DNA from 3 places in the Pseudarthrobacter sp. NBSH8 genome. Region 1 is predicted to be linked to each of the others. Evidence: riboswitches for the same ligand, from Rfam matches in the RefSeq annotation. Region 1 holds a riboswitch; each other region holds the start of a gene.
The links. Region 1 has a riboswitch for cyclic di-AMP ahead of FYJ92_RS03610 (C40 family peptidase). Riboswitches for the same ligand answer to the same signal wherever they lie in the genome.
Positions count from the first base shown of each region.

Region 2: linked by a shared signal. The riboswitch ahead of FYJ92_RS03035 (hypothetical protein) and the one ahead of FYJ92_RS03610 (C40 family peptidase) in region 1 are both predicted to bind cyclic di-AMP.
Region 3: linked by a shared signal. The riboswitch ahead of FYJ92_RS18600 (family 16 glycosylhydrolase) and the one ahead of FYJ92_RS03610 (C40 family peptidase) in region 1 are both predicted to bind cyclic di-AMP.

Region 1 covers NZ_CP043178.1:780,506-790,239, reverse strand. Annotated here, with positions in the region: gene FYJ92_RS03645 (glycoside hydrolase family 38 C-terminal domain-containing protein) at 1-1,146, opposite strand, end outside; gene fdhD (formate dehydrogenase accessory sulfurtransferase FdhD) at 1,351-2,220, opposite strand; gene FYJ92_RS03635 (molybdopterin molybdotransferase MoeA) at 2,347-3,738, opposite strand; gene FYJ92_RS03630 (DUF6457 domain-containing protein) at 3,749-4,042, opposite strand; gene FYJ92_RS03625 (NTP transferase domain-containing protein) at 4,039-4,761, opposite strand; gene FYJ92_RS03620 (HNH endonuclease) at 4,822-5,322, opposite strand; gene FYJ92_RS03615 (NlpC/P60 family protein) at 5,559-6,317, opposite strand; gene FYJ92_RS03610 (C40 family peptidase) at 6,489-7,181, opposite strand; cyclic di-AMP (ydaO/yuaA leader) riboswitch at 7,252-7,414, opposite strand; gene FYJ92_RS03605 (M23 family metallopeptidase) at 7,563-8,387, opposite strand; cyclic di-AMP (ydaO/yuaA leader) riboswitch at 8,391-8,634, opposite strand; gene FYJ92_RS03600 (metal-dependent transcriptional regulator) at 8,766-9,461, opposite strand.
Region 2 covers NZ_CP043178.1:644,789-654,522, forward strand. Annotated here, with positions in the region: gene FYJ92_RS03005 (glycosyltransferase) at 1-157, shown strand, start outside; gene FYJ92_RS03010 (DNA glycosylase AlkZ-like family protein) at 161-1,429, shown strand; gene tadA (tRNA adenosine(34) deaminase TadA) at 1,505-2,011, opposite strand; gene FYJ92_RS03020 (phosphatase PAP2 family protein) at 2,142-2,834, shown strand; gene upp (uracil phosphoribosyltransferase) at 2,877-3,527, shown strand; gene FYJ92_RS03030 (HAD-IA family hydrolase) at 3,565-4,263, shown strand; gene FYJ92_RS03035 (hypothetical protein) at 4,304-5,014, opposite strand; cyclic di-AMP (ydaO/yuaA leader) riboswitch at 5,020-5,196, opposite strand; gene FYJ92_RS03040 (HAMP domain-containing sensor histidine kinase) at 5,273-6,736, opposite strand; gene FYJ92_RS03045 (response regulator transcription factor) at 6,830-7,570, opposite strand; gene FYJ92_RS03050 (winged helix-turn-helix domain-containing protein) at 8,194-9,060, shown strand; gene FYJ92_RS03055 (histidine phosphatase family protein) at 9,154-9,681, shown strand; gene FYJ92_RS03060 (LysR family transcriptional regulator) at 9,659-9,734, opposite strand, start outside.
Region 3 covers NZ_CP043178.1:4,004,258-4,013,991, forward strand. Annotated here, with positions in the region: gene FYJ92_RS18585 (LuxR family transcriptional regulator) at 1-107, shown strand, start outside; gene FYJ92_RS18590 (DegT/DnrJ/EryC1/StrS aminotransferase family protein) at 305-1,468, shown strand; gene FYJ92_RS18595 (NeuD/PglB/VioB family sugar acetyltransferase) at 1,465-2,100, shown strand; cyclic di-AMP (ydaO/yuaA leader) riboswitch at 2,253-2,402, shown strand; gene FYJ92_RS18600 (family 16 glycosylhydrolase) at 2,406-3,515, shown strand; gene FYJ92_RS18605 (glycosyltransferase) at 3,645-4,811, shown strand; gene FYJ92_RS18610 (lipopolysaccharide biosynthesis protein) at 4,808-6,259, shown strand; gene FYJ92_RS18615 (aminoglycoside phosphotransferase family protein) at 6,256-7,266, opposite strand; gene FYJ92_RS18620 (hypothetical protein) at 7,263-9,242, opposite strand; gene FYJ92_RS18625 (glycoside hydrolase family 16 protein) at 9,226-9,734, opposite strand, start outside.

The DNA of each region.
Region 1 (9,734 bases):
CGCGGAATAGCCGAAGGAATCCGGGAGCCAGGCTTCGCGGCATTCGACGCCGAACTCGTCGAGGAAGAAGTTCTTGCCCTCAATGAACTGCCGTGCCATGGCCTCGCCGCCGGGCATGTTGGTGTCCGACTCGACCCACATGCCGCCCACCGGGACGAACTGACCGGCCTTGACCTTTTCCCGGATCCGGCTGAAAAGCTCGGGGTAGAACTCCTTCATCCAGGCCAGCTGCTGGGCTGACGAGCAGGAGAACACAAAGCCCGGATCCTCATCCATCAGCGCCACCACGTTGGAGAACGTCCGGGCACATTTGCGGATGGTTTCACGCACCGGCCAGAGCCAGGCGGAGTCGATGTGGGCGTGGCCCGTAGCCACCAATTGATGGGCGGAAGCGTAGGCGGGCCTGGATAGGACTTCCGCCAGGGTTGCCCGACCGGCGGCGGCGGTGCCCGGGACGTCGTCGGGATCCATCCGGTCCATCATGCGCTCCAGCGCACGCAGGATCTCATGGCGCCGCGGCTGCTCGGTGGAGAGTTCGTGCATGAGCCCTGCGAGGGTCCAGATGTCCTGCTGTAGTTCCCAGACTGTCTGGTTGAGTTCGGCGATGACGATCCTGCCCAGCCGGTACTGCGGCGCCGTGCCTGATGTTGCCTTATCCCCGTAGGGTGTGGCGGCGAAGGTCCAGCCTTGCGCCATGTCCGGATTGGCGGCCGCTTCAACGTAGAAGTCAACGGACATGCCGCTGCCCAGGAGTTTCAGGGGAATGTACTGGTTCCGGGGCGAAATCGCCTTGATGATGGTGCCGTCCGGGCGCCAGGCGATTCCCTCGCACTGGAATCCCGGGGCTTCGTTGATGAAGCCCAGGTCCACCACGATTTCCACCGCGGTGTCCGGGCCGGTGCCCCACGCCTCCGGGACGTCGCCCTGCAGGCGCAGCCACTTGGTGCCCCACGGCTTTCCCCATGCGGCACCGTGTTCCTGCGGCTCGAAGTGATTCCGCAGTGCATCCATCACGGACACCGGTTCGCCGGGGGCATCCCAGCTGCTCAGGTTCAGCGGAACGGTGCGGGCGTAAACGGCGGGAATGATCCGCTCGCGGACAAACCGGTCCAGGCGGACTTCGGTGATCCGGCGGTCGTCATGCAATGTAAACCCTCTTAGGTGCTTGAACTGGAGTACTCGGATGGAACCAAAAGCGTCCAATCGATGGATAAAATCTACCGGCTAGTAGCTCAATAGCCAAGCGTCACGGGAAATCTCCGCCGAAGAGGCCGGCGCCGTTGTTATCCCGGCGCGTTCGCGCCTAATTCGGCCGTATCCTCCCCGGGAACCGGCCCCGGAACCTGCGCGCTAAACGTGCGGGACGGGCAGCGTAATCCTGCCCTGCCCGGCGTAGACATTCAGGCTCGTACCCCGGCTGAATCCTGCCAGGGTCATGCCACTGGCCTCCGCCAGCTCCACAGCAAGGCTCGACGGCGCACTCACTGCCGCCAGTACGGGAATACCCGCCAGCGCTGCCTTCTGGACGAGTTCAAACGATGCGCGGCCCGAGACCTGCAGCACCAGCCCGGTCAGCGGAAGCAACCGCTCCCGCAGGGCCCAGCCCACTACCTTGTCCACGGCGTTGTGGCGTCCCACATCCTCGCGGAGGCACAAGAGCTCCACGCCGCCGTCGTCCGTTATGCGGAAGAGGCCCGCGGCGTGCACTCCGCCGGTGACGTCAAAAACGTCCTGGGCTTCGCGGAGCCGTCCTGGCAGGGAAGCCAGCACATGGGCGGGCACGGTCAATGGATCCGCCGCGGGGCTGAAATGGGAGGACTTGCGCACTGCCTCGATCGAGTCCGTGCCGCAGATGCCGCAGGAACTTGAGGTGAAGACGTTCCGTCCTTTCGCAGGGAGTTCTACGTCGGGCCGCAGCTGGGCTTCCACCACGTTGAACGTCTGGACGCCGTCTTCGTCCTCGCCGGCGCAGAACCGAAGCGATACCAGCTGCTCGGGAGCCCAGATGATCCCCTCGGACACCAGGAAGCCTGCCACCAGGTCAAAGTCGTCCCCGGGCGTCCGCATGGTCACCGAGAATGACAGCGGACCGATCCGGATTTCCAGCGGCTCTTCGACCGCGAGGACGTCCTCGCGGTGGCGGACCGGGAACTCAAGGGCATTGGGCGAGCCATCCAAAACGTACTTGTGCACCTTGCGGCGCTGCGTCACGCGCCCCATCAGCGAACCGCCAGACTGTCTCGAAGGGCCCTGTGGACGTTCCGGACCTGCCGGCTGGCGCTGTTCATAGGTCCATCATTGCACCACTGGCCGGGCTGTGGCGTACGGGATTCCGCAGCACGGCGCCTAGCCAAGCAGGGCACTCCAGTCCACCGGACCGGCGGGCTTCGCAGTGTCCTTGCCAGCTGCCCGGGTGGCTGGTTTCGCGGCGGACCTGCTCTTGGTCTTACTGCCCGGCTGCTCGGGCGCGGGCACCGGCGGTCCCCACGGCAAGGCAAACGCCGGGACGGGTTCGCCCAGCTGTACCCCATGCGGCGGAACAACCATCACCCCGTGCGCCGATGCCAGTCCGCGCATCATCCCGGGACCCGTGTGCTTGGCCGGTGACGCCATCCCGTACAGAAGCCGGAAGGGCATCAGCCTGGTCCGGCCCGGTTCAGCCTCGATGGTGGTCCCGCACGGGACCTCCTGCACCGGCGGCATGGTGCCGTGGCCCAGCGCGGCCAGCAGCGGTTCGCCCACCGTGGACAGTGCCATCATGGCGGCCAGCGGGTTTCCGGGGAGCCCCAGGACAAAGCGACCGTCGGGGAGTTCGGCCAGGACAGCGGGATGGCCGGGGCGCATGGCGATGCCGTCGATGACCAGCCGCCCGCCCAGTTCAGCAACGGCCCGGCGGAGGTGATCGGTGTCCGAGACGCCCGTACCGCCGGTGGTGATCACGACGTCGGCCGGCAGCGCGGAGGGGTCCGGAACCTCGGGTGGGAGGTCCGCCAGACCGTCCAGCCACTCAGCGTAAGAGTCGCCGATCCGTTCCTGGCCGCCGTTGATGCCGCCAAGCATTTCCACAACGGCGGCGAGCTGCGGACCGAAGGTGTCCCGGACCTGTCCCGGGACCGGCAGCCCCTGGGCTACAACTTCGGAGCCGGTCAGCAGGAGCTTAACCACCGGCTTGCCCCGGACCAGCAGGTCATCATGCCCGGCCAGGGCCGCGACCGCCAGGTGGGCCGGGTTCAGTGTTACCCCGGCCTTGACCAGCACGGCTCCCGCGGCGGCTTCCTCGCCGGCCTTCCTGATGTGCTGGCCGTTCCCGGGCTCGCCGGGGCGGGCGGCGCCACCGGTCATCAGCAGCGGCAGGCCGTCGTCGTCCGTTCCAAGCACTGCACTTTCGCTGCGCAGGACAGCTTTGGCCCCGGGCGGGATCAGTCCGCCGGTGACGATGGGGCTGGCCTGGTGGGGTGCCAGCCGCTGGCCGGCCTCTGCCACGATCCACGGACCGCTGCCGTTGACGGCCCAGCCGTCCATCGCAGACGACGCGTAGTGCGGCATGTCGTGCAACGCAGTGATGTCGCTGGCCAGGACCCTGGCCAGGGCCTGACCTAGGGGAACCCGGCCCGGCGGAATCGGGGTGGCGATATCAAAAGCGGCCTTGCGCGCCTCCTCCCAGGTGTGGGCAAGGTGCTTTGCCGGGGCTGCCTGCTGCTCGGGATTTTCGGATACGTCGCCGGGGGCGGCGGTCACTGAACGGGAGTCATTCGACGGGGGTCCCGGCAGATTCGGCGTCATAGTCAGCAGCGAGGGTGCGGGCACGGTCCATGGCGGCGGTCATCGCGGCAGCGTTCGTAGCCTGTCCCGATCCTGCAGCGAGGCCGGCGGCGAATCCGGCAATAAAGGTGGTGAGCGGGGCGGCCGGGCGGACCACTGAGTGTGCTGCCACGCCGGCCAGCGACAGAATGGTGTTGACGTCGATCTGGACGTCCTCCAGTTCATACGCCTGGAGCAAGGACCTGCACCACTCTTCCAGCGTCTCTTCCTGGCTTTTCACGCTCTGCCTCCCAAATCGTTTGCGGCAGTGTTGCCCCGGAGCCCGCTCAGGGGATCCGAACCGGCCACACCAAGTGCTGCGGCATCGTCCCAGGTGTCCACGTCAGCCGTGGAGCCGGCCGGAACGGCGACAAGCTGCACGTCCAGACTAGCAAGGAGTGCCCGCACCGACCCGTTGATTAAGCGTCCTGCGGTTTCCAGCTGGGTGACGGATCGTTGTAGCCCGACTGTGCTATAAAAGCCAACCAGCGGCTGGCTACGGCCATCCTCCGAGACGGCCACCACGCCGTCCGGTTCCAGGCCCGCCTGCTTACCTCCGGCAGGTCCTGCGCCCGGTCCTCGTGAACGCAACGCAGCCTTCAGCGCAGCCACCGCCTGCCCCACGTTGGGCATGTCGCAGGCCAGCACCAGCGTCAGCGCGGGGCGGCTGCCGCCCGCAGCGGCCAGGGCCGCCAGCCCGGCCGCAATCGCAGCCGCAGGCCCGCTAAACGGCGGCTCCTCGCGGCAGCGCAGAAACCCGGCCGGCACTTCCCAGCCAAGCATTTCCGCGGTGGCCGGCCCAACCACGACGGCGGCCCGGGCTCCCCCGGCAGCGGCCACGGAGCGGTTCAACAGGGAGTCGCCGTCGTACGTCAGGCTCTGCTTGGGCACGCCACCGAGCCGCGACGAACGGCCGCCGGCGAGGATGACAGCATCGAAGTCGAGGGGGTCAGTGTCCACCCTCCCAGCCTAACTGTGCGGGCTGGAATACTGTGCGGAGCTGGAACTAGAGGCCAGAGTTCAGGCGGCCCGTTCCGGCAGCAGGAACGGGTCCCAGGCCGGCGTCGGCTTCTCAAGTTCTTTGATCTGCCAGATGGTGCCATGCGGCGGTTCCGGAACAAACCTGAGCTTCCAGCCCATTTCAGCCGGCGTGTGGTCGCCCTTGGTGTTGTTGCACCGGAGGCACGCGGCCACCAGGTTCTCCCAGGAGTCGGCGCCGCCACGTGATTTGGGCTGCACATGGTCGATAGTGTGGGCACCTTTGCCGCAATACGCGCACCGGTGACCGTCCCGCCGCAGCACCCCGCGGCGGCTGACCGGGGTGCCCTGGTTGTATCTGGGGCGGATGTAGCGGTTCAGGAGAATCACGGACGGGCGGCCCAGGATCTCCTGCGGTCCCACTACAGGGTCATCGCCTTCGGCAATAACACTGGCCTTGCCCGTGAGCACAAGCACCAGCGCCCGGCGGAAGGTGACCACCGCCAGCGGTTCATATCCAGCATTCAGAACGAGAGTGCGCATGCACGTACCTCTTCGTGGCCGCACCCGTCAGGGGCACGAGGGCCGGCTGCCCCCGGCATATCCGGGCTATGGATCGACACCACAAGAGTAAACAAAGAATCCCGGGATCAACTAATTTCGGCCGTAGCAGCAGTCACGTGTCGGACCGGGACACGCGTCCGGGTCGCTGCGGCGGCCCTACAACAACAAAGGACCCCAGCCGTGAGGCAGAGGTCCTTTGAAGATCGACTTCGGTGCTAGGACACGCGGATGTAAACCGGTCCTGAACCAACGTTGGCGCTGAACACAACAGTCTGGTTTCCGTTGTAGCCGCCGTGAACGGCCTGGCCGTTGCCGGCGTAGACGGCAATGTGGGCAACGCCCGCGCCGCCGTCGGCGTAGTAGAGCAGGTCGCCGGGCTGAGCCTCGGCGGCACTCACGGTCTTACCCAGGGAAAGGTAGCCGGCGGGCCAGCCGTGGTAGTTGATACCCACGGCGGCCAGGGCGTTGGTCACCAGCATGGTGCAGTCCTGGCTGACGCCGAGCTGTGCGTAAGCGGCGGACAGGATGCCAGCACCCTTGCCGCTGGCAGCGACCGGAGCCGTGGGAGCAGCCGGAGCTGCCGACGCTACCTTTACGGTTGCCGCGGCCTTGGCCGGAGCCGGAGCCGGAGCCGGAGCTTCGACAACGGGCGCCGGAGCCTCAACAGGAGCCGGAGTGGTGGTCACGGCAGGCTTCTCGTACGAGATGGCAATGGTGGAGGCGGCCGAAATGATGGCCGGCGCGGAAACCCCAACCTCAAGGTTCGAAGCGGAAGCAGCTTCACGCTGGACTCCGGAGTCTGCCGCGTTCGCAGCGATACCACTGGTCAGGACAAGGCCGGAAGCAGCAGCGATAACCGCGGCCTGGCGGCCCATGCCGCCGGCGTTGTCGCCGACAGCCTTGGCAATGACAGCCAGCGAGTTGGTCTTGGTGACCTCGGCGCGGTGCCGTGCAGCAGTTGCACGTGTAGTCATTAATTTCTCTCTTTCGTTTTCCTCAGGACCGCGTGGGCAGACCAAGGGCTTTGGACGCGCCGGCATCTTGGGGGTACGCCGGCACGCCCCGAACGGGGATTTAGCGAAAAGTTTCCAGCGAAGAATCGATCCCGTCAGCACAGGGCTGCAGGAACTGCTGGATGGCAGGAACTACGGGGCCAGCGTGAAGAACGCGGAGGAGCCCGTGGATGCCACGGAGTGGAGCAGGGTGCCCTGTGACGGGTTAAGTGCGCTGATCATCATGCCGTTGCCGACGTAAATGCCAACGTGGGCGCCGCCATTCTGCATAACCAGGTCACCGGGAGCCGGTGTGGCGGTGGGCCGCATGGCTGTCCAGGCATTGGTGCGGGGAATGCTGATGCCGGCCTGGGCGTAGACCCACTGCGTGAAGCCTGAGCAGTCCCAGCCATTGGGAGTGGTGCCGCCCCAGACGTAGGGGCGGCCGATACCGGTGTAGGCAAGTGCTGCCAGACCCGAAGCGGCGGCTGAGGAGACAGTGTCAGCGAGCTTGGAGGCGTCAGCGAGCTTGGAGGCCGCGGCCTCGGTTGCCACAGCACCCTGAGCCCCGGTTTCGGAGGCCGTGGACTGCGCACGGACCGTTTCAACCTTCGGTGCCGGCGTGGTCTTGATCACGGGGCGCTCGAAGGAAACGGTAGCCGTGGGCGCCGCAGTTACGGCAAGTGCCGTCTGCGCGGAACCGGACTCGGTAGAGGCGGAAACACCGGCGGTGGTATCCGCGGCGTTGGCCGGAAGCCCCATGCTCAGGATCAGACCTGATGCAGCTGCGATAACAGCAGCCTGGCGACCTACGGTCCCGGCGTTGGCACTGACTGCCTTGGACACGGGGCCCAAGGGGTTGGTGCGAACCGGTTGTGCGCGGTGGCGCGCAGAATTATGGCGTGAAGACACGAAGGTAGCCTCTCCCAATGCCTGCGAGGTGAGCTGTCGGATTCGGATGGGAGTCACCCGGCCGCTCTGCTTCACAGTGGAAGCTTTGCGACTTAACCCCAAGGCCTTCAGAATCGAAGACCAAAATTGGTTCCCCCGCCCCTGCCAGACGATGTCATGCGAACGGACCTTGAGCGGTGGCAGAGCTAGGCAATCCACTCAAGAACGTCAACTTCGGAAAAGTTGACGCGCTTTAAACGTTACAGGAGTTCCGCGCCAATGTCACATTCAGGTCACGGCACGTCGCGGCGATTCGAGAGTTTGCCATCATTTGGTTCAGAGCCAGCCGCTGGGGTCAACGACTTCGCCGTTGACCTGGACCTCGAAGTGGAGGTGGCAGCCCGTGGACGCGCCCGTGGTGCCGCTGAGGGCAACCACATCGCCGCGACTGACCGTCTGGCCCACCTTGACGCTGGCGGAGGAGAGGTGGTTGTACGTGGTTTCAAGGCCATTGCCGTGATCCACCACCACGCGGTTGCCGCCGCCGTACTGGTGCCAGCCAGCGAAGGTCACGGTGCCGCTGGCAGCAGCCAGGACAGAGGTTCCGCACTGCGCGGCGAAGTCCTGGCCACGGTGGAAGTCGCCGGAGCCGCCGGTGATGGGGCTGACCCGGAATCCGAAGGGAGAGACTGTAGCCAGCTGGGCCAGCGGCGAGCCGAGGCTTCCGGCAGAGGCGGCGCGGGTGATGGATCCCGCGGACTGGGCGCTCAGCAGCTGCTTCAGTTTGCCGTCGGGATCACCTTGGGTAACCACGGACGAGCGGCTGAAATCAATTTGGGCGGCGGCTTCGGCAGTGACTTCAGGCTGCGGAGCAGCGGAAACGGCAGACGCGGCCTGGCCGGGTGCCGGAGTTGCCATCACGGGGCCGGTCACGGGAACCGTCACGGTGAGAGCCAGGCCTGTTGCTGCCAAGGCGATGCCGGCCTTCTGGCCAAGGCCACTGGCAGCGGCGAAATCCGTCATCTGCCGGAAGGGTCCCCGGCGGCGTCGTGCTTCCCGCTGTGGATCGCGGGGCCTCTCCGCAGTGAAATCCTCGGCCACTCTGGGCGCCGAAGCGGGACCCACCGCGCGACGGCGGCCCCTGGAGTATTGCGTGGTCAAGAATGTTCCTCTCTGGATAGCCTGCGAAGTTAGCTGTCGGATTCGGGTCAGAGAGTTCAAAGACCCGGTCCGCCATAACAAGCACTTGGCGCAGAGATATCCCGTGAGGATCCTTCGCTGGAAGAGGCTTGCTGCTGACGGACTTCACCCCAAGGCAGTCTTGCGACTACCGGTTGTGGTTCCCCCGCCTCTGCCAGTTGGTGATTCGTGCACCTGATCCGCTGGCAGAGCTCGGCTCCGGATCAGGTAACGCTTTTGTATCGACGCTGAGTTCCAACTATAGGCGATTAACTTGGGCAGTAACAATTCCGTTATATTTGCGGAACCTGGCGTCACTGCGCTATAGCGCGGCCCCAACGCGAGGAGGCCGCCGTCCCGTCAGCGGACGGAAACGAAGACGTGCGATGCCACTTCCGGGGGCAGCTCGAGCGCCCCTTCTATGCCCGGAACCCGCACGGAAATGTACTCCCCCACGCGCTCCAGGGACACCGAGGCGCCGGGCCTGATTCCGCCTTCGTCCAGCTGGACCAGCAGCTCAGGCTCCACCTGAATGGGCTCGGCCAACCGGCTGACCGTTACGTTCGACGCCGGCCCGTAGCCCTGCATCGCATCCAGGAGATTAATCACTCCGGCATCAGGCAGTGCCGACGCCGGCCCGCCCAGGGCCGCCAGCCCGGGGATGGGATTGCCGTAGGGAGAATCGGTGGGGTGGTTGAGCAATTCGTAGATGCGCTGCTCAACGCGTTCACTCATTACGTGCTCCCAGCGGCACGCCTCATCGTGAACGTAGGCCCAGTCCAGGCCAATCACATCCGCCAGGAGCCGTTCCGCCAGCCTGTGCTTGCGCATCACTTCCGTGGCGCGCTTCCGCCCGGCCTCGGTCAGTTCCAGGTGGCGGTCTCCGGAGACCACCACCAGTCCGTCGCGTTCCATCCGGCCGATGGTTTGGGACACCGTGGGGCCGGAATGCCGCAGCCGTTCGGCGATGCGCGCGCGAAGGGCAACGATGTTCTCTTCTTCAAGCTCCAAAATGGTCCGAAGATACATCTCCGTAGTATCGATCAGATCCGTCATCCAGCTCAGCTCCTCGAGCGCAGTACGTTGCGTTGTCCCACCGTATCGCGTCCAGCAGCGGCGAGGTCCGGTAAAAAGCTTAGCCTATTTTGAACTTGTCCGGATAATCCCCGGACGGGGCCCGATGGTCTCATTGGCCGGACTATGACGGTGCCGGTTCCCGCCCAATCGAGGGGTTCAGGCAGAATAAAGGAGGTCCTTAATGCAGTCACTGCCGACTACCGGCCACCCCACCGTCCGGACGTGAGCGACGTCCATGCCGAAATTGGAGCC
Region 2 (9,734 bases), 140 kb from region 1:
CCGCGCCGCCTGGCGTGCGGCGGCCCTCGCTGCACGGGAACAGCTGCCCGGCTGGGACTCCACGGCCCGGAACGTCCTGGAAATCCTCGGTGGATCTGCTGAAGTAGTGGCTGCCGAAGGGAAGCCTGTCGCCACGGGCACGGCCGGTGGACAATAAGCCATGACCACGCTCCCGAGCTCCGCCACCGTCTTGATCCCACCGGCAGTGATCCCACCGGCAATAGGCCACGATGCACCGGATCCGCAGGTGCTCACTCCAGAGCTCCTCAGGGCATGGGCCTGGCACAAGCAGGGCCTCGATGGCACACTGCTGGGCGCGGACGCCGCCGACGTGTTTGGCAGGGCCGGCTGGGCCCGTTCCGTCGGCGGAGCCAATCCCTACCTCACGCTCTTTGCCCGCGCCGGCACCAGCCGCGCGCAGGCGGATGCCGACGTCCTGTCGCTGAAAATCCATGAGCTGCCCACCGCCCGAGGCTGCACCTATGTGCTGGGACGGGATGACTTCGCGTGGGGCCTCCAGATCGGCCGGGACGCCGCCGTGGCGCCGTTCCGTGTGCTGGCAAGAATGGGCGTTGAGCGCGGCGAGATCACGCTCCTGGAGGAGGAAATCCTCCACGCCCTGGCCGAGGCTGGCAACCCACTGGACCCCAAACAGCTCAAGGACCTGCTGGGCGATTCGGTCCGGAACCTCGGCGAGGAGGGCAAGAAGAAAGGCGCCGCCACCACGTTGCCAACGGCACTGGGCCTCCTCCAAGCGGAGGGCCGGATCCGGCGCATACCCGCCAACGGACGGCTGGATCAGCAGCGCTACGGCTACACACTGTGGGGTCTGCCGCGCACCGCCATGGACGGCGACGCCGCGCGCAGCCTCCTGTTGCAGCGCTACCTCGGCTGGACTGGCGGTGCCACGGTCAAGCAGTCGCAATGGTTTACCGGGTTCACCCTGGCACACACCAAGGCGGCGTTGGCCGCCACCGGCGCGGTGGAGATTCCCACCGCCAACGGCGAGGTGCTGTGGGTGCTGCCCGACGACGTCGGACGGCTTGCGTCGTTCGAGGCGCCGGCCGAGGAACAGATTCAGCTGCTGGCCGGCACTGACTCGTTGGTACTGCTCCGCAGGAACTCGGGGGATCTCTTTGCCGAGCAGGACAAAGGAAAGCAGGTCCTGGGGTCCACGTTGGCGTTGCAGGCTGATCTGCCGGACCACCCCATCTTCGACCGCGGCCGGATCATCGGACTGTGGCAATACGATCCCGGGAAATCACGGATTGCCTATTGGCTCTTTGACGGGGCCACACCCGCAGTATCCCGGCGCATCGCCGAGGTAGAGGCCTGGATCCGGGACGAACTGGGCGACTTCCGCTCGTTCAGCCTGGACTCGCCGGCCTCGCGCCAGGACAGGATCGACGCCCTGGATGCCGCCGGCTGAGCCGCGTGCAGGTCGGGTGAGAGAGGTGCAACCGGCCGGGACGTTTTCCGCCCACCCGGGCGGCACCCCGACGCCCTACAGCCTGCTGCGGTGCGCTGCGAAAAAGTCCCTGAGGACCGCTCCGCACTCCTTTTCCCGGACGCCGCCGTACACCTCAACCCAGTGGTTGAGCCGGCGCTCGCGGAGGACGTCGAACACCGAGCCCGCCGCTCCGGCCTTCTCATCCCAGGCGCCGAAAACCACGCGAGGAATCCTGGCCAGCACCACCGCGCCGGCGCACATGGCGCACGGTTCCAGGGTCACCACCAGTGTGCAGTCCGCCAGCCGCCAGCCATCCCCGGTGCCGCCGTCGAGCTTGGACAAGGCACGCAACCTGCCCGCAGCCTGGCGGATGGCCATCACCTCGGCGTGGGCGGTGGGGTCTCCCAACTCTTCCCGCTGGTTCCGTCCGGAACCCAGCACGGCGCCGTCGGGCCCTATCACCACTGCGCCGATGGGCACGTCATCAGTGGCCAGGGCGCGCCGGGCTTCGTCGAGGGCAAGACCCATCCATTCGAGGTGGTTCTTTCCTACAGCGGCCATGGCTCAATGATAGTTTCGAGAGATATCCATCCTTGACACCCACCGACGCCAGGAGGAACTCGTGGACGGCGATACATTCAGGGGCCGTGTAGGCCAATGGTTCAAGCCGTATGCCGCCTTGTGGCTCACCATGCTGGTGGGTGGTGTGCTGGTGGTCATCTTGGCACTGCTGGGTGCTGAGGTCTACGACAACGTAGTGGATGACGCAGGATTGACCTCGTTGGACCTGCCCGCGCTGGAGCTGTCGCAGAGCCTGCGGAACCCGGCACTGGATGCCGGGGTAACCGCTTTTACTAACATCGGCGGGGGCATCGGCATGCCCATCCTGGCCAGCTTACTGACCGGCTGGCTGACGTTCCTGAGCCGGACCTGGCGGCCGATCATCCTGGTGGGCGGGGCCGCGGCTGTCTCCACAGTGGCAACCACGGTGGGCAAGCGCCTGGTTGGCCGTACCCGCCCGGACCACTCCGAAGCGGTCCCGCCTTACGAGACTTCACCGTCCTTTCCCAGCGGCCACACCCTCAACACGACGGTGGTGATCGGTGTCGTGCTGTACGTCATGTGCCTCCAGTTCGAAATGCTGTGGGCGCGCATCACGGCCATCAGCGCCGGGGTGATTTTCATCATCGCCATGGGCCTGAGCAGGGTGTTTCTGGGCCACCACTGGCTGACGGATGTGATGGCCGGCTGGTTCCTGGGCCTTGCCTGGGTGGGCATCGTGATCCTGGCGCACCGGCTGTTCCACGTGCTGCGGAAACGCGAGCACGCGGGCCCGGCACCGACGTTCGAACACCCCGTCCTGCGGGATGATCCGTCGAGCTGATTCCCGGCCGGAGGCTGCCCGCGTGGGTGATAGTTTTGACGCATGCGCACTCTCGTTGTGGACCACCCGCTGGTCGCCCATAAGCTCACCGTCCTGCGGGACAAGAACACTCCGTCGCCGGTCTTCCGGCAGCTGACGGAAGAGCTGGTGACCCTCCTGGCCTACGAAGCCACCCGCGAGGTCCGCACCCAGCCGGTCACAATTGAGACGCCCGTCAGCACCACCGTGGGCACCGCTTTCACCAAGCCCACGCCGCTGGTGGTTCCCATCCTGCGCGCCGGGCTCGGCATGCTCGAGGGCATGACCAAACTGGTCCCCACCGCTGAGGTGGGTTTCCTGGGCATGGCCCGCGACGAGGAAACTCTGGACATCATCACCTACGCGGAGCGGCTCCCGGAAGACCTGACGGACCGGCAGATCTTTGTGCTGGATCCCATGCTTGCCACCGGCGGAACCCTGCGCGAAGCCATCAAGTTCCTGTTTAAGCGTGGCGCCTCAGACGTCACGTGCATCTGCCTCCTGGCCGCGCCGGAAGGCCTGGCCAAGCTCGAAGAGGAGCTTGCCGAAGCGAACGTTACTATCGTGCTGGCGTCCATCGACGAACGGCTCGACGAGAAGTCCTACATTGTTCCGGGGCTCGGCGACGCCGGCGACCGCCTGTACGGCATTGCCGGCTTACATCCCGGGCCGTGACGCCTAAGCCCGTGGCGTGTAAGGCAAAATAGGCAGCATGAACATCCCCACACCTGCCGCCACACGAACACCTGCCGCCACGCGAACGCTGACCTGTCGTGCCGTCCTTTTCGATATGGACGGCACGCTGGTGGACTCCACGGCAGTGGTAGAAGAGGTATGGGGAGAATTCGCAGCCCGGTACGGTCTGGACATCGCCGAAATCCTGCGCACTTCGCACGGCATCCAGGCCGCGGATACGATGCGCCGGTTCGCACCGGCCGGAGCCGACGTTGTGGCGCTCACTGCCGAACTCGGCGCCATGGAAAGGGTGCGGACTTCCGGTATCGTCGCGTTGCCTGGGGCTGCCGAGTTGCTTCGAAGCCTCCCGGCCGAGGCCGTGGCACTGGTGACCTCAGCGGACAGGACCCTTGCAGACATCCGCATGGACGCCGCGGGACTCGCCATGCCAGCCACGGTCGTGACGGCGGAACTGGTCACACGGGGCAAGCCGCACCCGGAAGGGTATGTGAAGGCAGCCGGGCTGCTGGGCGTGCAGCCGGCGGATGCCCTTGTGTTCGAGGATGCACCCGCCGGAATCGCGGCCGGTGTTGCTGCGGGGATCCGGACTGTGGCCGTGGGCCCCAACACGGGCGAATTGCCGGCAGGAGTGCTCCACATCCCGGACTACCGTGCAGTGACAGTCTCCGTGGAACCGGACGCTGCGGGCCGGCAGATCATTTCTTTCCGGCTTTGACGCCTGCCTTTAACGCCGGCCCGGGGGGACTCGAGTCGGCCTAGTACCAGTTGTGCGACAGGTGGAAATTCAGGGCGCCGCACGGTGACTGGTAGCGCTCCTGGATGTAGTTCAGGCCCCAGTTGATCTGCGTGCGGTAGTTGGTGAGGTAGTCCCCGCCGGCGCTCGCCATCTTCTCAGCGGGCAACGACTGGACGATGCCGTATGCGCCGCTGCTGGCGTTGGTGGCCGTGGTGGTCCAGTCGGATTCCTTGGTCCACAGCGTCTGCAGGCACTGCATCTGGTCAGCGGACCAGCCGTAGGTCGCCAGTTGTCCGGCGGCGTAGGCTTGGGCTCCTGCGGGGTCGTTGACGGCCACAACAGGTGCCGGGACAGGCTCGGGAGCCGGTGCCGGGGCGGGTGCGGGTTCGGCAGCCTGGGGCGCTACGTTGATCTCGGCCGGTGCAGCTTCCGGCTCGGCCGGGGTCTGGATCTGGGCTGCTTCGAAGCTCAGCGTCGACTGGGCGCTGGCTTCTTCGGCGGACTGGTCCGCGCTGGCTGCAAGCGACGCGGATTCGGAAGCGTGTGCTGCGGCGCTGACGCCGACCAGGAGGGCGCAGGCCGTCGCAAACACGGCGACGCGCTGGCCCACGGAGGGAATCCGGGCCGCCTTGGACAGTGGGGACATAGCTGCACCGACGCGGGTCTGCTTGCGGTGGCTGCCGGACTTTGGGTCGCCCTGCGGGCGTGTTTCTACCTTGAATTCAGACATGATGGATCGCCTCTCACACCTGCGGAGTTAGCTGTCGGGTTCGGATGAGGGCATCCGGCCACACGGCACAATCACGTGTTGACTTAACCCCAAAGGGCTCTTGGTGCCCGGGACGGTGGGTCCCCCGCCTCTGCCTCTGAAAACGGAATCCGGGAAGCGGCAGAGCTTGGCGTCATCCGGATATGCGGCCCAATCGGGATCCGCACCTTTTCTACGGTACAGGAGCTGGACGCTTAAGTCTCATTTTGGTAACAGGAGTCACGACGATGGCGTGTCGCCTTGCGGCATTCGGGATTCGGCTGCGCGGGCCGCGGCACCGGCAGGAAAGTGTAGGGCGAACTCTGTCCGCCCGGCCCGCGATGTCACTGCCACGCTCCCGCCGTGGGCCTCCATGATGGACTGGACAATGGACAGGCCCAGGCCGCTGGTGCCCTCCGACGCCCCGGCGCCCGAGGCCGGTGCCGTGGCCTTGCGGGCCGCGTCTGCGCGGGCAAACCGGGAGAAAACGTGGTCCACGAACTCCGCAGGGATGCCGCCGCCGTCGTCCGTTACCGTCACCACCGCGGCGCCATCGTCAGACTTCGTGACAGCGGTGACCACTGTGGTTCCGGGTGGCGTGTGCTTGCGCGCATTGGAGAGCAGGTTGACCAGCACCTGACGCAGTTGGGAAGCATCACCGGTGACGGCGAGCGGTTCGTCAGGCAGTTCAAGGCGCCAGCGGTGGTCCGGAGCTATGACTTTCTCGTCACTGACGGTTTCGATCACGAGTTGAGTGAGATCAACTTCGCTGAGCTTAAGGGGCTGTCCCTCATCGAGACGGGCCAGCAGGAGCAGGTCCTCCACCAGGGTGGTCATGCGCTCGGACTGGCTCTGGACACGGGCCAGGGACTTCCGACCGTCCGGTGTGAAGTCCTCGGTCATCCGCATCAGCTCCGTGTATCCGCGGATGGCGGTAAGCGGCGTGCGCAGTTCGTGGGACGCGTCTGCAACGAACTGCCGCACTTTGGTCTCGCTCCGCTGCCGCGCCTCGAGGGCACTGGCCACGTTGTCCAGCATCAGGTTGAGGGCGTGCCCTACGCTGCCCACTTCGGTTCCGGGGTTGGAGTTCGACGCCGGGACGCGCACCGCGAGTGCCACCTCGCCCGCGTCCAGCGGGAGCCGGGCCACCCGGGTTGCCACCTCGGAAAGCTGCTCCAACGGCTTCATGGTGCGCCGGATGAGCACGGTTCCTGCCAGCCCGATCAGCGCCAGGCCGCCAAGGGAAACGAACACAAAAGTCCAGACCAGCGACGCCAGCGTGCTCTCCTTGGCAGCGAGCGGAAGTCCCGTGACCAGGACATCGCCGTAGCCGGTTTCCACGGCCACAATCCGGTAATCCCCGTGGGACAGCGAACGGTCCACAGGAAAGCCGTTCCGGGTCAGCGCCATTAGGGTTTGCTTGTCTTCCGCGTCGAGCGCCAGGCGTGTTGTGTCCGAGTTCAGGAAGCCGCCGCTGGGGATCTGGCTGTCCAGAATCCGTGCATTCAGCGTTCCCACGCTCTGCCCGCGGGCGTCGAGCGGGTCTGTCCGGCCGTTGAATCCGCCCAGGCCCGGACGGCCAGGACCGTTCGAAAGTTTGGCTGCCTGGCTCAGTTGTTCATCCAGCTGGCCGGTCAGAAAGGAGTCCATGGAAGCGTAACTGAACAGGCCCACGGCGCCGCAGATGGCAACCAGCAGCGCCATGGCCAAGAGGATCAGTCGCGTGCGCAGATGCCACGTGTCAGGTTTCAGCCAGCTCCGGGCCGGTGTTGGGGTTGCTCGCGGTGAGGACACGGCCTAGTCCGCCGGCTTGATGACGTATCCGGCGCCGCGCACAGTGTGGATCATGGGCGGATGTACGGCATCCACTTTCTTTCGCAGATATGAGATGTAGAGTTCCACGATGTTGGCCTGGCCGCCGAAGTCGTAGTTCCAGACGCGGTCAAGGATCTGGGCCTTGCTGATGACGCGTTTGGGGTTCTCCATGAGATACCGGAGCAGTTCGAACTGGGTGGCCGTGAGCTGGAGGTCATCGCCCGCACGGGTCACTTCGCGGGTGTCGATGTTGAGGACAAGATCGCCCACCACAAGTTCGGCTGTGTCCATCGCGGCAACGCCGGACCGTTGGACCAGGCGGTGCAGCCGCAGCAGGACCTCCTCCATGCTGAACGGCTTGGTCACGTAGTCGTCCCCGCCGGCCGCGAGGCCCAGGATCCTGTCCTGGACGGCGTCCTTGGCGGTCAGGAAAAGGGCAGGCACCTCTGGGGCGAAGGCGCGGATCCTGCCCAGCAGCTCAACGCCGTCGAAGCCCGGCAGCATCACGTCCAGCACCAGGACGTCCGGGCGGAACTCCTTGGCGAGCTTCACGGCCTCGGGGCCATCGGCGGCAACGGCAACAGACCAGCCGGCCATGCGCAGCCCCATGCTCATCAGTTCGGAGAGGCTGGGTTCGTCGTCAACCACCAGGGCACGGATGGGGGAGCCGTCCGGGTGGGTCAGCTGCGGGAGGTTGTTGGTCATGGAGTGCGAAGTGGCCATGGGACAACTCTCCGATCATTCGGTTAGCCCGCGCTATGGGGTTCCTGTGCGCACGCTGTGAATCCCAGCGTAGCGAGCTGAGTGATCAGGGATGGGTGCAGATAATGGGCGGGCCGGAGCCGTTTCCGCTGGACAGGCGGCAAAAGGCAGCAAGCAATTTCAGCAAGCCATGCCGCAGTGAATTTCAAGGGCTTAAAACCGCGAGTGGACGAAGATTGTTCGCCACGAGGGGCTATTTGCGCACCCTTGACGGACAACAACCGCCATTTTGTCGTCATATCAGAATGGTGATCCATGACACAAATCCGTATTCTGTCTCACTATGCGGAACAAAGCACCCATTGTTACTTGCAAGTTCTCATTGTTACGTTGCACACTTTGAGTTGTGAACAAGAACTCAACAGCACCTGCAGCCGCAGAATATTGGCCCAGCACATCCGCTGCTGCCGATATGCGCTGTTGTCGAATGCACGCCTGACCTTCAGACCCCACGAAGTTCCTAGGCATTCGCCCCCAAGCCCAGCGCCCCCAAGCCCAGCGTAGGGCGCCCTCCCCAGATCTCATTGCGGGGAAATTCAGCATTCGAGCCGCGATGACGGCCATTCACATTGAGGTAAGCATTCATGTCAGTTGCATCCGGATACGTCCATATCTCCGTCCGTAACGCAGGCAAGGCGGGCCAGGCCTCCGGCCTCCGCCAAGGCTTCGGCGCCCGGCCGGCGTTCGTCCCGGCAACCCCCGGCGCCAGCTTTCCTGCCCCCGGCTACGCACCGCAAGGCTACAATCCGAATTCCTACGGCCAGCTCCGCGCTGTCCAGCCTGCCGATGCCCCGCCGCTGACCGCGCCCACCCCGGTTATCGCTGGTCCAAACGCCGTGCGGCCCGTCGCCAACGACACCGTTGCCCGTGGATTTGTCCTCTACATGGGCATCGATGAGGAAACCGCAGCGGCTGCTGGAACCTCCATTGCCAAGCTTGCCCAGGAAATCCGCACTTACGCACAGTCACTCGTGACCGGCGCCGAAAGCTACGCGGCCGTTGCCGTGGCCCCGGCCGGCACCCCAGGTTCCGCGCTCGACGTCGTCCGGTCCACCTTTGGTGACCCCACCGTGAATGCACAGAAGCGCACCGAGACTGCCCGGCTTCAGCAGCCCCAGGACCCGCGTCCGTCCGGCGTCCTGATCGACCTTGCCCGCCGAGAAGTCCACCTTGACGGCGAGTCCCTGAATCTGACCTTCAAGGAATTCGAACTCCTGAACTACCTGGTGGAAAACGGCACCCGCACGGTTGGCCGCGATGAGCTGCTCGAGGGCCTGTGGCGCAACGCCGAGGAAGTCCCCAACGAGCGCACCATCGACGTCCACATCCGCCGGCTCCGCTCCAAGCTGGGCCGCCTCGCCAACACCGTCCGCACAGTCCGCGGCCAGGGCTACCGCTTCTACGAGCACCCCGAAGTGATTGTCTGGGCCGCTCCGGAATACTCGATCTAGTCCTTACTTCAGTACCGCGCTAAGGCGGCACGACCCCTCTGTGCCTGTTGTTCGAGGGCGGCGCCGTGGGTCCTGCGGGTCTAGGCTTGGGGGATGAGCGACCACCACATCAAACGCCTGGTGATCATGCGGCATGCCAAGGCCGACTGGCCCGGCGGCGTGGCGGATCATGAGCGGCCGCTGGAGGAGCGGGGCCACCGCGAGGCGCCCCTGGCCGGCAAGTGGCTGGTCAAGCACGGTATCCTCCCGGACTTCATCCTGTGTTCCAGCGCGCTTCGCACCCGCCAGACCTGCACCTGGGTGTGCTCCGAGCTGGGGGATAAGGCCCCGACGCCGAAACTTGAGGACGGCCTCTACGCCGCCTCTGCGCTGCGGATGCTCGCCGTGGTCAACCATGTGCCTGACACCGTGACCACGCTGATGCTCATCTCGCATATGCCTGGCGTCCAGGACCTCGCCATGCACCTGGCCGCACGCGACTCAAACCACGACGCCTACATGGACGCCGCCACACGCTACCCCACCAGCGCCCTCACGGTGCTGGAAACGGAAAAGTCCTGGGCCGAACTGGACGGGCAGGACGCCCGGCTGACCAAGTTCAAGGTCCCGCGAGGCCACTGATCGCAGGGGCCCCGGCAACAACACCGCTCGTCGCGGCGACCTCGCGCAGCAGT
Region 3 (9,734 bases), 840 kb from region 1:
CGATCTACCGGAAGCTCGGAGTGGAATCACGCGCGCAGCTGACGGCCCTCGCTGCCGGCATGGAAGCCACACAGGCCAAGGAACCACTAATCCTTTCCATCCTTTAGCCCTCCAACCGGGCACAAACGCCCTGCAGGTACCCGCAGTTCCCGCATTGTTCCGGGCCGATGCCCACACGGCAGCCGGCTTTCCGCACCGGAACGGCACCCGGCAGACTAATTTTGCAGTACGAACTGCGCACTCCCCGGGGCGAATGTGGGAAGGACTCGGACATGAGAACGGCCGCCGCGAAGGCCGGTGCCAGATGACGGCTGAAACCGTCCTGGCCCGCATCAACGTCATGGAACCCTGGCTCGGCGAGGACGAAGCCCGCGCCGTGGCGGAGGTCCTCGCCTCCGGCATGCTGACCCAGGGGCCGAAGGTCCAGGCATTCGAGACGAAGTTCAGCGCCGTCCAGGAGGTGCGCCACGCGGTGGCGACCTCCAGCAGCACCACCGCGCTGCACCTGGCCCTGGTGGTGGCCGGTATCGGCCCCGGGGACGACGTGGTTGTTCCATCGCTGGCCTTCATCGCCGCCGCGAATGCGGTGACATATGTCGGGGCCCGGCCCGTGTTCTGCGACGTGGATCCGGCCACCGGCACCGTGACCGCACCTGCGCTCCGGGCCGCACTGACCCTTGACACGCGGGCCGTGATCGTGGTGGACCAGGGTGGCATGCCGGTTGACTTGGACCCCGTCAGCGAGTTGTGCGATCGCCACGAAATCATCGTGATCGAAGACGCTGGCTCGGCTGTTGGCTCAGAATACAAGGGCAGGCCCGTGGGCACGGGGGCGGACATTGCCGTGTGGTCGTTCCACCGGGACAACCTGGTGACCACGGGCGAGGGTGGCATGCTGACAACCCACCGGGCAGACTGGGCGGCCCGGGCCAGGAGCCTGCGCGGCCACTCCCTGAGCGTGCCGTCGGCGGACCGTGGCAGGGCCCGCCCGACTGCGCCGGAGGTGTATGTCGAAGTCGGCTTCGACTACCAGATGACGGATCTGCAGGCCGCCATCGGCATCGTGCAGCTGGGGAGATTGGCCGGGATAGTGGCTCGCCGCCGGGAAATCGCCGCGAGGTATGAGGCAGGCCTCTCCGGCCTATCCGGACTCCGGTTTGTGGCCGATCCACCATACGGGACCACCAACTTCCAGTCATTCTGGCTCGAAGTCCTACCCAGTTTCGCGACGGACCGTGAAGGGCTCCTGGCCCGCCTGGCCGAGGGCGGCATATCAGCGCGCCGCGGCACCATGGCGGCGCACCGACAGCCTGCCTATCGCTGGCGCGGAACGGGCAACGCAGGGCTCCAGAACACGGAACGGCTGACCGACCGGACGCTGGTACTCCCTATTTTCCACAGTCTGGACAACGTGAGCCTGAACCGGGTCATGAACAGCGTCCGGGTCGCTGCCGGGATGCCCCGGTGAGCGAACTGGTTCTGGTCGCCGCCAGCGGGCTGGCCCGGGAAGTTCTGACCATGGTCCGTGCCAGCGGTCAGTACGACGTGGTCGGGCTGCTCGACGACAACAGGGAAATGGCCGGCGTCACTGTGGACGGCGCGCCGGTGCTGGGAACCATTGACGATGCCCCCAAGTTCACCCATGCGCTGGTGCTGGTGTGCCTGGCGTCCGGAAAGTCCCGGGAAGCCGTAGTGGAACGCTTGGCCGCCCTGGGCCTGCGCGATGCCCGCTACGCCACTGCGATCGATCCCACCGTGGAGTGCCCGGAGGGCTGCCGGATCGGCCGCGGCAGCATTCTCCTGAAGAACGTGTCCCTGACGGCCTCCGTCACGATCGGAACCCATGTTGTGGCAATGCCTTCCGTGACTTTTACGCACGACGACGACGTGGCTGACTTCGCGACGTTCGCCGCCGGCGTGTCGCTGGGCGGGGGAGTCCGGATTGGTCGGGCGGCCTACCTCGGGCTGAACTGCAGCGTCCGTGAACGGACTTCGGTGGGGGCCTACGCCACGGTTGGTATGGGTGCCGCCGTTCTGAGCAACGTGCCCGATGGCGAAACGTGGGTCGGCGTCCCGGCCCACCCCATCGAACAGCGCTAGCACACGGCAACTGCCGCCGGGCGCAAGGGGACGCACCGCAACTGAGAGTTCCGTTACCCGATTGTGATTAATCGAATCCTGTCGTGTACGGTCGATCAGGTGGGCCGACCTTCCAGGCCCAAAACCGGGCAGACGCCAAGCTCTGCCGCTGCCCGGAATCCACAACATACTTAGGCAGAGGCGGGGGACCCAGAGTGTCCGGGCACGGCATTAAGCCGACCCTAGGGGTGGAGCCGCTTTACGCGGCCGGATGGCCTCATCCGAACCCGACAGCTAACTCCGCAGGCGTTGAGAGGCAATCACTTATGTCTGCATCCAATGATCAGCCGCGCACTCACGCGCGCCCATATTCTGACGAAGCCGCGTCGCCCACCCAGCGACGGTCTGTGCTGAAGAAGTCCGCGGTCCGTGCCAAGTCCAAGCGCAACATGTCGCTGACCGCGGCCGCTCTTGCCGCCCTGCTGGGAGTCGTATCCCTCGGCCAGGTCTCCGACCAGGCACCGCAGAGTGCCGAATTGAACCGCGTCGCGGACACGTCCAAGCGTGACCAGGCTCCGGGACAGGTCACGCGCGACACCAACGCTGTTCCGGCACCGCTGCCGGCCACGGACCCCTCCCCCGATCCGACCACGGCGCCTGCGCCTGCGCCTGAAGAGCCTGCGGTTGCTCCCGCACCCGCCCCGGTAGCGACGACAACGGCTGCACCAGAACCGGCCCCTGCCCCTGCACTCCTTGCATCAACCGGGACAACCGGCGCCATGCCTGTAGGTGTCCCCGGCGCATGGACGATGGCTTTTGCCGACGAATTCAACGGCACGGCCCTGGACACGGCCAAATGGTCCAACTGCTGGTTCTCCCCCACCTGCGGCACCATGAACAAGGTCACCACCAGCCCCAGCAACGTTTCCGTCGGCGGCGGCAACCTTGTCCTCTCCCTCAATTCGTCCACCTCGGGTGCGCTGGTTTCAACCAACCCCAAGGGCGGGGCCACCACTGGCTACGAATTCACGACAGGTTACGTCGAGGCCCGGATCAAGTTTCCCGGCGACGGCACAAACCTCTACAACTGGCCCGCATTCTGGACCAATGGTCAGAAATGGCCTACCAACGGTGAGAACGACATCGCAGAGGTTTTGAGCGGAAAGATGACCGTCAATTACCACTCGACGACGGGAGCCCACAACCAGGGCACGGTTCCCGGCAACTGGGGCAACGACTTCCACACCTTCGGGCTGCACCGGACCGCCAACTCGGCTGACGTCTACTTCGACGGCGTGAAGGTGAAGTCCTACGCCACCGACGACGGCGGTGCACCGCAGTACATCATCCTCAACGTCGGCGCCTCAGGCAGCTCCCCAGCTGCCTATGGTGCCGCGTCACAGGTCCAGGTTGATTACGTGCGCGCCTGGAAGTAGTACCGCCATCATGTGAGCGGACGACGGCGGGGGGATCCTGCCGTCGTTCGCTTTCTTTAATTTTGTGTAAAGCCGCAGTTGTTGCCGCCATTCAGGCAGAACACCGCACCCGCAACGTAAACTCTTGCAATGAAGCTTCTGTACATCACAGAAAGCGTGCCCAACCGCGACCCCATGCTGGGGGACGGCAGTTCCATGATCCCATTCGAGGTCTTGCGGAACCTGCCCGCGGACATAGCTGTGACGCTCCTAACCTTCGCGGGGCCGGTGGATGTGCCGGCCGAAATTCGCACTCGCTGCAACACCGTTCACGTGATGCCCACCCGTCGACGCGGCTGGGCCGCCATACTGTCACTCGGCGGCCTCACTGGCTTCGGAAAGCACCAACGCTCAACCGCCAAAGCGCACACCACCGCGGCTAAACTTTCAGCTGCCCACGAAGCCACCCTGATCCACGGTCCGCATGCCCTGTTTCTCGCCCACTCCGTAACCGGGCCCCTGGTCCTGCAGACGGTGGATCCATGGTCCATCCGTGCCGCGATGGAGACATCCGTTGCCCACGCGCTGTGGCCCGCATACCGCTTCAGGGAATTCCTTGCCGTGCGGTCCGAGCGGAGGCTGCCGCCGCGTGCGCGGCTCCTCACCGTGGGAGCCCAGGATGCCGTCTCATGGTCCGAGCATCTCGCGCGGCCCGCCAGGAGTATCCCCAACGGCGCCGAACGGTCGACGCGTCGGGCCTCCACAGCAGGCAGTCCCGTGGCCTGTTTTGTCGGCAGTCTGAACTACGGCCCCAATGTCGACAGCGTGGGCGTTCTGATCAACAAAATTGCCCCGCTGGTGTGGCAACAGGTTCCGGATGCCAGGTTTGTACTCGCCGGGCGACGACCCGCACCCTCCGTCCGCGCACTGGCTGGCCCGAGGGTGGATGTCCTGGCCAACGTGCCGTCGGTTCTGGAGGTCTTCCACTCCGCCGACGTCGCCGTCTTTCCCGATGAGCACGGGGTAGGCATCCGGAACTCTGTCCGGGAAGCCCTGGCCGCTGGCCTTCCCGTCGTTGCGACGCCCGTGGCCGCCCGCGAGCAAGCTGCCCACCCTTTGCTCACCGTTGCACCTGACCCGCAGGAGTTCGCCGATCACATCGTGCGGCGGTTGACGACGCGCGGATGGCACCGCCCGGGAGCGGACGAAGCCTCCCTCCGAACGTGGCGGACGGTGGCCCAGGAATATGCGGATGAGATCGGCAAGGCAATCAAGTCCGATTCCGCCGGCATCCTGCACGGAAGGTCCCCGGCATGAGCCTCGCTCCCGGTGATCTGACCCGCGCAGGCGTCCGCGGAGCAGTGTGGCAGGGGCTGGCATTCATCTCCGGCAGGGTAATCGTCCTGATCACCACCATCATTCTGGCGCGACTCCTGTCCCCCGAGGAGTACGGCCTGGTGGCGCTGGCCCTGGTCCTTATGGCGTATGCCGAGACCATTGCCGACGCCGGTGTGGCCCAGGCGCTCGTCTATCTGCCACGAACCGGAGTCATGGCACGGTCCGCCCTGCTGATTTCCGTGCTGCTCGGTGGTGCGCTCGCCACCGCCATCGTCCTGGCCGGGCCGTGGATTGCCAGCCTCTTCAATCTGCCAGGTGTGGGGCCACTGGTCCAAGTACTGGGGATCTCTGTGTTGGCCACGTCCTTCGGCGCGGTCCCGGAAGCCCTGCTGCGACGGGATCTGAAGTTCAAGCCCCTGACCCTGGCACCCGTGGTCCGGGCTGCCACCATGGGAACCGTGACCCTGGTCCTGGCCTTTGCGGGCAACGGCGCGTGGTCACTGGCCGTGGGTACGGCGGCCGGGTCCGTTGCTTATGCCGTCACTTGCTGGTTTCTGGTCCGCAAAAACGCCCCTTGGCAGATCTGGCGCGTGGGCAGAGATGCTCTCCGGGCCAACATCGCCTATGGGGCGCCTGTAGCGGGAAGCAGTCTGCTTGCCCGCCTGATTTTCGACGTCGACTACCTCATCATTGGTCTGCTGCTGGGCGCGCAGGCTTTGGGCTACTACACACTGGCCTTCCGGCTTCCCGAAGCCCTGATCCTCAACGTCTTCTTTGTCCTCTCGACGGTCCTGTTCCCGCTTTATGCCCAAGTACGCGGCGATCCAGACCGGCTTCGCGGCGGATACCTGAAAAGTGTCCAGATCCAGACCCTGTATGGGGTGACCGCCGGCGTGGGCTTGGCGGTTCTGGCCCCGGTTCTGGTGCCTCTGCTTTTCGGACAGAAATGGACCGAGGCGGTGCTGCCGCTGGTTTTCCTGGCCCTGTACGCAGCAGTGCGGTCCCTCGGCGCGGGTGCCAACGACGTCTACAAGGCGCTTGGACGCCCTGGCCTCTCCATCGGAATTTCCGTGGCCCGGCTGGTGATCCTCGTGCCGGTCCTGTTCGTCGCCGCCCAATGGGGCATCGTCGGCGTCGCCTGTGCGCAGTTGGCAGTGGCGTTTGTTTTCGCCTGCGGCATGCAGGCTGTCGCGGCCCGGGTGATCAAGATCCGGGCGAGCCGCCTGGCCGGCGCCGTCGTCCCGGGCGTGGTCTGCGGGGCCGCTGTTGGGGTGGCCGGGTTGGGCACACTGGGACTTCCGTTCCTCGGTCCCATAATGACCACCGCCGTCGTGGTGGTCATGGCCATCGGGCTGGTGTACGCCATTCTGCGGCTGGGATTCCCGGCCTTGCTCAGGGAACTGCTGAAGCTTGCGCGCCGGGCCTAGCGCTCCTGCAGCACGCCTGTCACAACGTGCCGCCATAGCCAGAAATCCCGATCGGAGGCCACTGCCAGGCGGACCTGGTCTGTTCCGGGCCCAGGGCCCGTCTGGCGGTCCAGTCGGTAGGCAAGCGTGGCCGCCGACCGGGCCCAGGTGGCAATAACCAACATTGGAAGCACTCCGGCGTCCACCCCCCGACGCCTCAGATGGGCGGCGAGCGGTGCCAATGCCCACCCGCCCGCGCCGAACGCCTTCTCAAAGGCCGCTATCTGCGCGCCCCGATGGAATGCGTGTTCAGTTGATTCGCTGAGGTACTGAAGGTAGAAAACCAGGTCATGGCCCGGAACACCATCGGTGCGGGCCCGCTCCCAGTCCACCACCTGCAAAGTTCCGTTGTCCCGAAGGAAGAGGTTGGGATGGCTTAAGTCACCGTGCTCCACGATGGCGGGCAACGGCACATCGTGCAGCGGCGCCAGAAGCTCGTGAGTGCGTTTGACCAGCTCCTTGGTTTCCGGCTCGTCCGCAACCAGCCGGCAGAGCGCCTGCAGCGGCTCGCCAATGGTCCGGTCGTACCATCCGTCATTCTGGGCTGCTGCCTGCGTGCACGGCAGCGCGTCTACAAAGTCCGTCCCCGCGCTGACGGCGCCCGATAGGTCCGCGACCACAAGCCGGGGATCAAGGGGGGCTCCAGTCACAGCGGTTTCCACGAGCACTGTGTGGGCGCCGACGTCACAGACAGTCACCACATGCGGGACACCGGTGGCAGGTCCGGCGCCGAGCTGCCTCAGAACCTTGGCTTCGTGCCGCACGCTGTCGTTCTCGCCCGGCTGCCGCGGCACCTTCACCACAAGGCTGGGCTCCCTCGCTCCTGCCGCGAAAATCAGTGCCACCACGTGCCGGGACGTGATGAATCTGGGTGTCAGGAGGACGGTCTCCCACTGCCTGCCAATGCCGTATTTTTCGAGCTGAAGCTCCTCATAGCGCTCTGCCAGGAACCGGTCAACGAATGTCATTGCGGCTCCTCCGCCGAGGGGCGGCGGCCCGTGACAGTTCCTTCCGGAATAGCCAGGTCAAAGAGATGGAGCATGAGTGCCAGCCGTGCGGCGAGGGCTTTGGCGGCGCCGAAACGGACATCCTTGTGGAGTGAAAGGGTGTTCCTGATAGCGGCAGCCGAATCCACTGGAACGATGCGGGCCGTACGGTCCAGCGACGGCGCATTCCAGTACGCGCTGACATCCTGGTAACCGCTGCGGATAAGGGCGTGTTTCCAGCCTTTCAGCGTCCGGGGTCCGGACCGCCGGAACAGAGAACGCCGGACTTCAACGCACATCCAGCCGCCAGGTTTGACGGCGTCTGCGGCAGCCTTGAAGTCCATCAGATCGGGGTTGCTGAGCAGGACAACTCCGTAGGTGCTGCCTTGATCCGCACGTCCGGGCGCTACCGCTGCCGCTGCGGGATCGATCAGGTGGAGCGCGGACTTCAGTTCCGGGCTGGTGGTGCCGCCGTACCCGACGCTGCTGACCTGCAGGTCGGGGAGCAGGAACCGCCAGTCCAGCCGCCTCCAGAGGTGCGATGTGAGGGCTCCGATCGCGCCTGAGCCGGTTCCTTGCGTCCCGGATGGTTCCTGGCCGGGTGATCCGGCCCCGGAGCCGGACTCTCGATCGACACCTGGCCCCGTCTCCGCCGTCTGCGAGACCTGGTTCCACACGATCCCGGTGGCCTGGCGCAGCACCGTCTCCGCTCCTTGGGTGGCATCGATGAGAGTGCTGCCCGGCAACTGGCCAGCAAGTTTCCGGTAGGCCTGCCTCCAGCCTTCCAGGATCTCAGGGGAGTGTTCACCCTTCCTGCTGAACATAACGTGGCCAGGGACATCAAGAACGAGCAGGAGGTCAGGGGGTTGAACCACAGTAAAGGCAACAGTGTTGGTCATCTTTTCCAAAATGCCTCCCGCGCCAGTACCGGGCAGCAGGGCGTCGTAGGGCACACGGTCCATCAGCACCAGGCGCCCCATTAAGCTGTAGAGCCTTTCCAACAACCCACCCCGCAGCATCCGGTACACCTTCTTGGCACTCCGGCCGCCCGGAACCTTCACCAACCAGGCGTCCCATGGGCCCGCTCCCCACATGCCCATGTACAGATACTTGATTGGCAGGGGTACGGTAGCCTGCAGCCCGCGGAGCAGCGTCGTCTTTCCCGCGCCGTCTGGCGCCATTACTGCGACGACAGGTCCGCTGCCTTGTAGTCGGGCACCAAAGAGGCGAAGACCCTTATGCCTGGCAGCGGTCAGGCGGGGCGCAGCCGTACCGCCGGCCCACCTGGACGCCATCGACGCCGCGGTGGCCGGCACTTGGTTGAAGTTGCCCGCCCGGACCAGAGCCAGTATTTCCGCCGCTGTCCCTTGTCCCATGCGGTGGTCGACAAAGCACGCAATGAAATCGTAGGCAGAAGCGGCCTCGGCCGCCTTTCTGGCCGCGTCCACCCTCGCAGGTGCGATTTGACCTTTGTCCAGGAAGAGGTGGAGCAACTGGAGCCAGCCCTGGTCTGCAGGTGCCGGGAGCCACAACGGACCTCGGCGCACGCGACGGCCCAGACACTGCGGGGCCAGGGAAGTCCGCCACTGCTGATAGGGCCCGAAGGCGATCTCCGAGACGATATCCAGCTTCACCCAGCTGCCATCGGTGGCCGAATAGCAGAAGTAGAACCAGTGGCTGCCATGGCCGGGCGCCAGGACACGGCGGAAGCCTTCCGCCTGGAGCAGATCGTCCAGTATCGGCAACAAGTCGCTGGCCACAAGAATGTCCACGTCTCCAGTGGGGCGCGCCAAGTCGTCTTGCCCCCGGAGCAACAACCAGGACTGTCCCGTGGCCTCGAGGGCATGCAGGGCCGCTCTGAGGTTGCGCTCGATGACCGGCGCCTGCTGCAGCCCGACAGCCCCCGCGGCATCTGGTTCCGGGCGGACAGGACCCCCGGCTTTAGGGGGTGTAGGCATATTGCACCGCCCAATCGATTTGAAGATACCCGGATGTTTCGGCAGACGGATACGACGCGCTGGCGCGATCGGAGGTCTCCACCTGCAGCGTCCACCTCATCGGCGTATCGGGAACGCCGGCGGGGTCCGTTGTCTGGCTGATGAGTTGTCCATCCCAAAACCATTTGACGTTTCCCGGAGTCCATTCAGTGGTGGCCACATGCCATCCGTCAGGCCCGTCGGGTGAATAGACGCGGTTGGGCGGGTCAAATTTCATGGGTCCGGTGGCACGGGAGCCCTTGATTGCCGAGCTAGCATAAAGAGCACCATCCAGGCCCCCTTCCGGCCAATCAATTTCCCCTTCATTCCAGTCATCGCTGACAGGCCACAGCAGAAAGGCAATCTTGTAGCCGGGCATGGAATCATACCGGAACTTCACGGAGTACCGTCCATAGGTTTGACCGGTATAGCCAAAGGGAACAACGCTCGCCACCCGTGGGGATCCTGCGGCCG